One region of the Streptomyces sp. NPDC002181 genome, then DNA from elsewhere that is predicted to be linked to it. Evidence: riboswitches for the same ligand, from Rfam matches in the RefSeq annotation. Region 1 holds a riboswitch; the other holds the start of a gene.
What was found. Region 1 has a riboswitch for cobalamin ahead of ACFYXV_RS27855 (cobalamin biosynthesis protein). Riboswitches for the same ligand answer to the same signal wherever they lie in the genome.
Positions count from the first base shown of each region.

Region 2: another riboswitch for cobalamin. It lies ahead of ACFYXV_RS33690 (hypothetical protein); the one in region 1 lies ahead of ACFYXV_RS27855 (cobalamin biosynthesis protein).

Region 1 covers NZ_JBIASC010000013.1:185,709-189,787, forward strand. Annotated here, with positions in the region: partial or broken gene ACFYXV_RS27850 (cobyric acid synthase) at 1-1,385, opposite strand, end outside; gene ACFYXV_RS27855 (cobalamin biosynthesis protein) at 1,382-2,341, opposite strand; cobalamin riboswitch at 2,379-2,530, opposite strand; gene ACFYXV_RS27860 (hypothetical protein) at 2,668-2,889, opposite strand; gene ACFYXV_RS27865 (anion permease) at 2,918-4,079, opposite strand, start outside.
Region 2 covers NZ_JBIASC010000023.1:45,283-49,361, reverse strand. Annotated here, with positions in the region: gene ACFYXV_RS33690 (hypothetical protein) at 94-1,506, opposite strand; cobalamin riboswitch at 1,603-1,742, opposite strand; cobalamin riboswitch at 1,865-1,935, shown strand; gene ACFYXV_RS33685 (prenyltransferase/squalene oxidase repeat-containing protein) at 2,069-4,079, shown strand, end outside.

The DNA of each region.
Region 1 (4,079 bases):
GACGTGTCCGGGGACGGGACGAAGCGGCGGCCCGCGGCCGAAGCCACCTCCCTCAGGAACGCCCGCCGGAAGCCGTCCGACTCCAGCGAGCCGTGCCAGTGCGTGCCCCAGACGGAACCCACCCGGCAGCCGTCGAGGAACGGCTCCCCGCCCAGGACCTCGGCCACCCCGTGGTGGATCTCGTACCCGTCGACCGCCTCGCCGAGCGCGGTCCCGGAAGGCCGCTCCAGGGTCTTCTCCCGCTCGAAGCGGATCCGCACCGGCAGCAGGCCCAGCCCGTCCACCGAACCCGCCCGCGACTCGACCTCGTCCTCGATGTGCTCGCCGAGCACCTGGAAGCCGCCGCAGATCCCGAGCACGGGCCGGCCCTCGGCGGCCCGCCGCAGCAGCGCGTCCGCGAGGCCGCGCTCGCGCAGCCACTCCAGCGCCTTCACCGTGCCGCGCGTGCCCGGCACCACCACCAGGTCCGCGTCGGCCAGTTCCTCGGCCCGGTCCACGAACCGCACCACCACGCCCGGCTCCGCCGCCAGTGCGTCGACGTCCGTGAAGTTCGACATCAGCGGGACCGCGCACACCGCGACCCGCAGCACGTCCTCGCCGACCGGCGGGGCCACGACCGATTCGCGCACCGCGCCCCGCAGGGAGACCCGGAGCCCGTCCTCCTCGTCGATGCCCAGCCCGTGCCGGAACGGGAGCACCCCGTACGTCGCGCGCCCGGTCAGGCCGCGCAGCATCTCCATCCCGGGCTCCAGCAGCGACACGTCGCCGCGGAACTTGTTGACCATGTATCCGGCGATCAGCGACTGGTCCTGGGGCGACAGCAGCGCCGTCGTCCCGAAGAACGACGCGAAGACCCCGCCCCGGTCGATGTCCCCGACCACGACCACCGGGAAGCGCGCGGCCCGCGCGATCCCCATGTTCACGATGTCGGTCCGGCGCAGGTTGATCTCGGCCGGACTGCCCGCCCCCTCGCAGATCACGGCGTCATACGTGCCCCGCAGCTGCTCCAGGCAGTCCGTGACGACCCCGAGGAGCTGTTCCTGCCGCCCCCCGTGGTAGCCGCGCGCGCTCATCTCGCCCACCGGCTTGCCCAGCAGCACCACCTGGCTGCTCCGGTCGCTGCCGGGCTTGAGCAGCACCGGGTTCATCAGCGCCGTCGGCTCCACGCGGGCCGCCTGCGCCTGCATCGCCTGTGCGCGCCCGATCTCGGCGCCCTCGCGGGTCACGAAGGAGTTCAGCGACATGTTCTGCGCCTTGAAGGGCGCCACCTTCACGCCCTGCCGGGCCAGCCAGCGGCAGATGCCCGCGGTGACCACGCTCTTGCCCGCGTCCGATGTGGTGCCGGCGACGAGGAGTCCCCCGCCGAGCTGCTTCGCGCCGCTCATCCGCGTCCCTTCCGTATGCCGTACGACACCGCACAGCGCAGTGCCACACACGCCCCCAGCGCCAGCCACGTCACCTGACGCGACAGCCGCACCGCGCGTTCGATGTCCGCGACCTCCACCGGCCGGCCCTCCTCGCCGTTCAGCACGGCCCGGTGCTCGACCCGCCCGCCGTACGCGAGGGTCCCGCCCAGCCGTACACCGAGCGCCCCGGCGAACGAGGCCTCCACGGGTCCGGCGTTCGGACTCGGGTGCGCCGCGGCGTCCGCGCGCCAGGCCCGTACGGCTCCCCGGCGATCGGGCCCGGCCACCGCGGCGGCCAGGGCGGTCAGCCGCGCGCCCGGCCAGCCCACGAGGTCGTCGAGCCGGGCCGAGGCCCAGCCGTAACGCAGGTGGCGCGGGGACTTGTGGCCGACCATCGCGTCCAGGGTGTTCACGGCGCGGAACGCCAGGAGCCCCGGGACACCGGCGGCGGCGCCCCACACCAGGGCCCCGACCACCGCGTCGGAGGTGTTCTCGGCGACCGACTCCACGACGGCGCGGGCCATCTGCTGTTCGTCCAGGGCCTGCGGATCGCGCCCGCACAGGTGCGGCAGCCGCTCGCGGGCCACCTCGGCGTCCCCGGCGGCGAGAGCGCCGCCGATGGCGCGGGCCTCCCGGCCCAGCGAGGTGCCGCCGACGACGGCCCAGGTGGCCACCGCGGTCAGGGCGATACGGGCGGCAGCGGGCCGGGAGCGCACGGCGCGGGCTCCCAGCGCGCCGACGGCGACCGCGCCCCCGGCGCATACGAGGGTGTGCAGAACGCCGCGGGCGCGGTCGTCGCGCCACAGGGCGCGTTCGACGGCGGCGGCGGCTCGTCCGAAGGCGGCCACGGGGTGCCCTCGGCGCGGATCACCGAGGATCCGGTCGCCGATCAGGCCCGCCGCGGCGCCGTACGCGAAGACGCGGTCGGCACGCATGGTGCAGGTATGTCCTCACTCAGGGTCCGCGCCCTGGTTCGACGTGTCCGGCGGTGGGAGTTCCTGGCTCCCGGGGCGCACGTGCCGCGTGCTCCCCGGTGACAGTGGCGGGACCGCGCCGGATTCGCACCGGACTTCCTCTCCATGCCGCCGTATTGGCTCGGGCAGTCCACCACGCACCGCGAAGGCCCGTCAACTCGCCGTTGACCTGCGGCGGGGCAGGCCGCGGACACGGCTGCCGGGCGTACGAAAGCTCCCCCCGGGGAACCCGGAGGGAGCTCTGGCACGCCGTGCCCCGATCGGTCGGACCGGGGCATCGGATCAGGTCAGCTGACGATCAGGTAGATCCCGTACCCGACGGCCGCCGTGACGAGCGCGAAGCAGGCGTACGCACCGCTGCGGGCGAGGGTGGCGGTGCCGCCCTGCTCGGTGGCGGTCTCGTGCTTGGAGAGGCCCACCAGACCCAGGGTGAACAGGGCCACGAGGGCGACGGTGGCGGAGAGGCTGACCCCGAAGACGGAGCCGAGTGCTGCCCAGTCGATCTTCATACTGCGGATTCCTCTGTCGTTCTCGGGGTCAGACCGCGGCGGCGGGTGCCGCCGGTGCGGTCGGGGCGGCCGCCGGAATGGTGGCCTTCAGGGCATCGTCCGTCACAGCGGCGGTCGTACCGGCGACGGCCTCGGCAGCGGCCTCGGCGGCCATCGTCGGCGGGACGGTGACGGCGGCCATGGCCGTGGTGACGACACCCGGCTCCTCCGCCGCGGCCGCCTGCACCTCGTTCACGTTGCTGTGGTCGACGACCTGGCGGCGCGAGATCAGCCAGATGGCGACGCAGGAGGCGATCAGGAAGAGCGCGACGGCGGCGACACCGACGTCACCGGTGCGCATGACCAGCTCGGCGCCGGAGGCGACGACGGCGGCGGCCGGCAGGGTCAGGCCCCAGGCGATGAACATGCGGGTGGCGGTGGACCAGCGGACCACGCCGCCCTTGCGGCCCAGGCCCGCACCCATGACGGCGCCGGAGCACGCGTGGGTGGTGGAGAGGGAGAAGCCGAGGGTGGAGGAGGCCAGGATGACGCTCGCGGCCGAGGTCTGGGCGGCGAAGCCCTGCTGCGGCTGGAGGTCGGTCAGGCCGCTGCCCATGGTGCGGATGATGCGCCAGCCGCCCAGGTAGGTGCCCATGGCGATCGCCATGCCGGCGGAGACGATGACCCAGACCGGCGGGTTGGAGCCGGGCGCGAGCGCGCCGCCGGCGACCAGCGCCAGGGTGATGATGCCCATCGTCTTCTGCGCGTCGTTGGTGCCGTGCGCGAGGGAGACGAGACCGGCCGAGGCGATCTGACCGGCCTTGTAGCCCTTGGCGGAGGTCTTCTTGCCGACGTTGCCGCCCAGCTTGTACGTGACCTTGGCGGCCAGCATCGCGGCCGCGCCGGCCACGATCGGCGCGGCGATCGCGGGGAGCAGCACCTTGGTGACGAGCGTGCCGCCGTTGACGGCGCCGAGGCCGGCGGAGGCGACGGCCGCGCCGACCAGGCCGCCCATCAGGGCGTGCGAGGAGCTGGAGGGGAGTCCGACCAGCCAGGTGACCAGGTTCCAGAGGATCGCGCCGACCAGGGCGGCGAAGATCACTTCGGGCTGGATGCCCTCCTCGTTGACCAGGCCCTTGGAGATCGTCTTGGCGACCTCCACGGACATGAACGCTCCGACGAGGTTGAGCACGGCGGACATGGCCACCGCC
Region 2 (4,079 bases), on a different contig from region 1:
TGAGCGCCCCGCTTTCGGTTGCCCGTTCCTCCGGCAGTGCGGCGGTGCGGGTCGCGGGCCCGGGGCCCGCGACCCGCACCGCCGCGGAAACGATCAGGCGCCCCAGCGCAGGGCGATGGTGTCGCCCACGTTGACGACCTTGTCGCGGGCGGCGCCGGCGAACGAGGACCCGTCCACGCTCACCTTCCAGGTGTTGGAGCCGCTGTTGGCCTTGCCGTTGACGTCGGTGATCGTGCCGGTGCCGGATGACGGCGTGACGCCGGTGACGCAGCCGGACGGAGTGGCGGCGCTCACCGCGGCATTGAGGACGTCGCCGAGAGTGGTCGTCGTACCGGTCGGCGTGAAGGACACCGAGCAGACCTTGAGGTTGCCGGCGCCGTCGTCGACGGTCAGCGCCAGCTTGGCCGCCGTCCCGGCGGTGAAGGTGGACTGGGCGACCCACTGCGGGGCGCCGGGGGTGACCGGAACGGGCGGAGCGGCGGTGAAGCCGCCGCCGGCGACGGCGCGCAGCGCGTCGATGGAGGAGTAGGCCGAGGGCGTGGTGTCCGAGGGCTTGTACTTGAAGCCGCCTGCCGGGTTGTACTGGTTGGCGATCAGGAAGTCGATCGGCGTCTTGCCGCTGCCGGTGAGGAAGTCGCCGGTCTGGGGGTTGAATCCGCAGGCGTTCAGCCCTGCGACGCCCCAGCCGTTGGAGCTGGTGTTGACCCCGTAGAGGGAGTTGAAGGCACCGCTGCCGGAGACGAGCTTGGCCTTGAGGAAGTTCTTCGCCTGGACGACGTCCGTGTCCGTGTTGGGGACGCCGGAGACGCAGAGGGCCGCCATGGCGGCGCCGGTCATGTCCACATCGCCCGCGGAGTTGAGGACGGTCGGGTTGCCCTCGGCCTTGTTGTAGGTCCAGCCCCCGTCGACGTGCTGGTTCGCGCGGATCCGGGTGACCATGGAGTCGGTCAGCGACTGCGGGACGCGGTTGGCACCGCCCTGGGTCTTGGCCCCGCCCAGCGAAAGGGCGGCGAAGACCGTGCCGTTGAAGTTGCCGGACGGGCCGAAGTAGCCGGCCTCGGCGGTCTGCCAGTAGGAGTAGACGTGGGCGATGAGGTTGCGGGAGGCCGAGACGCGGGCCGGGTCGATGCCCGCGGCGTACGCGTTGAGCGTGCCGCGCTCGTAGTCGGTCACCACCGGGGAGGCCTGCGGCCAGCCGGCGGTCGACAGCAGGTTGCGGTACACCGTGCGCGCGTTCTTCGTGGTGTCGCCGCCCGGGTAGACGTCGACCACGGCCGTGCCGGTGGCCGCGAAGGCGCTGAACGCCCACTCGTTCGACAGACCACTGCCCGCGTACGAACCATCGGCGGCCTGGAGGGACTTGAGGTACGTCACGCCGTTGGTCTTGGACGTGGCGATCTGGGCGGGCGAGGAGGTGGCGAAGGCCGGCAGGGTCGTGAGGGCGAGGGCGCCGAGTGCCGCGGGCACGGTGAGCACGAGGCGGCGGGAGGTACGGGTACGGGACATGGCCTGCTCCTGAAATGGGGGACGCCGGCCTGACCGGGGCTCGTGCGGGCGGGCAGCCCGGAGCTCGGTGGCGGCCGTCCGAACGCGTGGTACGGCTGGTGATGTGCCATGCCGCATGGGCATTCGGGCTCGGTGACGGCCCCCTGCCGTCCCACACCGCTGCGCGTCAGCCCCGGATTCGCACCAGGTTCCCCCATGTGGCAGCCCAGGACGCTACCCGAGTGATCAAGGCTCCGCCAGCCACTGTGCCGGGGACCGGTCGGGCGCCGCCGAGGAGCCGTGTCACATGAGACGCAGACCACCTTGACGCTGTCTTTATCTGCGTGGTCCACTCCGACTGATAAGCACTCAGCTCCAGGGGAAGCCGGTCGAAATCCGGCGCTGACCCGCAACCGTAGGCCCGGTTCCGTCCGGGTGAGTCGGAATGCCTGGAGCCAGGTTTTTGCAGCGAGAAGCGCCGTCGCGGACTACGGCGTGGTTCGAACGGCTTCCCCGTGCGCCCACGGGCTGCGGAAGCCCTTTCGCCACGCACTGGTCCGCCCGGCCGACACGAGGGGCCGTGGTGGGGACCGCACAGCAATCAGAGCGACACCTGGGGAGCAAGGGGCTGCTGTCGCTCATATCGGCGGCAGTGCTGACCTTCGCCGCGAGCGCGGCCTTCGTGGGCGGGACGGTATCCGCCTCGGCCGACCCGATCGAGCAGTGCACGGCCACCACCGGGGCGATCGTCGCCGTGGACTTCGGCCCGTTCGGCGGCAAGGTGGAGAAGGGCTGCGACACCACGCCCACCACCGGCTACGAACTGCTGCAGACCTCCGGGTTCACCATGGAGGGCACCGTCCACGACGGCCCTGCCTTCATCTGCCGCATCGGCAAGGGCACCGGTACGCGGTACCCCACGCCGGACAAGGAGGACTGCGTCCTCACCCCGCAGGCCACCGCCTACTGGTCGTACTGGACCGCATCTCCCGGTCAGCGCAAGTGGTCCTACAGCCAGCAGGGGGCCATGGCCCGGAACCCGAAGCCCGGCGACGTGGAAGCCTGGGTCTACGGCGGCACCGACATCGCCGGCACCAAGGGCAAGCCGTCGTTCTCCCCCGACGACGTCCGCGGGTTCACCACCTCCGACCCGACCGTCCCGACGACCCCGCCCAACGTGCCGGCCGGACGGGTCGACGTACCCGCGACCACCCGCTGGGCCACCGGGACACTGACGGACGGGGAGCGCGTCGTCGACGAGGGTTCCACGACCCCGAACCACTTCCTCTCCACGGAAGCCGTCTTCGCCCTCGCCGCGGCCGACCGCAAGAGCCCGGCGGCGAAGAAGACCGCCGACTTCCTCGCCACGCCCGCTCAGACCGATGCCTACGCCTACCCGGCCGGCAAGGACGGCGTCCCGGACGCCACCGCCGCGGCCCGGCTCGCCCTGGTCGCCGAGGCCACCGGCAAGGACCCCCGCGCGTTCGGGGGCCACGACCTGCTCGGCGACCTCGTGAAGTACGCCTGCCCCCGCGACATCGGCGACGGCGAAACGGTCGAAGGCTGCCTCACCAAGGGCGACTTCCGTACGAGCGGTCAGGCCGACGCCCAGGCGATGGCCGTCATCGCCCTGGTCAACGCCGGTATGACCCCTCCCCCGGGCTCCGTGGCCCGGCTGACCGTCCTGCAGTGCGAGGACGGCGGATTCACCAGCGTCCTCATCCGGCCCGGGAGCCCGGGGTGCGAGAGCGAGGCCGGCGCCACCGGCCTGATCACACTGGCCCTGGAACGGGCGGGCGGCCACGAGGCGGTGCTCCAGAAGGCCCGCGGCTATCTGAAGAGGTCCCAGCTGGCGACCGGCGCCTGGCCCGCCGTCTTCTACGAGACGACCGGCAACCCGGCCGCCACCGGCTGGGCCGCGCAGGCACTGCGCGCCCTCGGCGACGAGGCGTTCGCGGACGCCGGTGTCTCCTGGCTCGCCGGGCACCAGCTCCCGACGGGCGGATTCGGCTTCGCCGAGGACGACACCGAATCGAGGCTGTACCCCACCGCCACGTCCGCGATCGCGGGCGCCGGCAGCGATCTCGTCTCCCTGACCGCCAAGCCGGCCGACCCGCCGACGCCGACGAACCCGCCGACCACGCCCCCGGCCGGTGAAGGGCCCGACCTGAAGAAGGGCGCCGCGTACCTGACGGCCCGGTCCCGGCTGATCCAGGGCCGCTTCTACGAGAGCCAGCCCGGTTCGGGCTTCGCCGACTACGGCCTGACCATCGACGGCGCGTACGCCCTCGCCGCCACCGGCGAGGACAACGCCGCGCTGCGCAACATCGTCGACTTCATGGACAAGGGCGGCAAGGACGGCCAGAAGCGCGGCATCCACGACTGGACCCTCGTCGGCACCACGTACGCGAACGGCGGCTCCATCGGCAAGGCGGCCGTACTCGCCGAGGCCGTGGGCCGCGATCCGCGGAACTTCGGCGGCCAGGACCTGATCGCGGCACTCGCCAAGATCACCTGCCAGGCGAAGACCTCGACCCGCCAGGAGTGCGCTGCCAAGGGCAACTACGCCTACGCCACGTCCGTCTTCAAGCAGT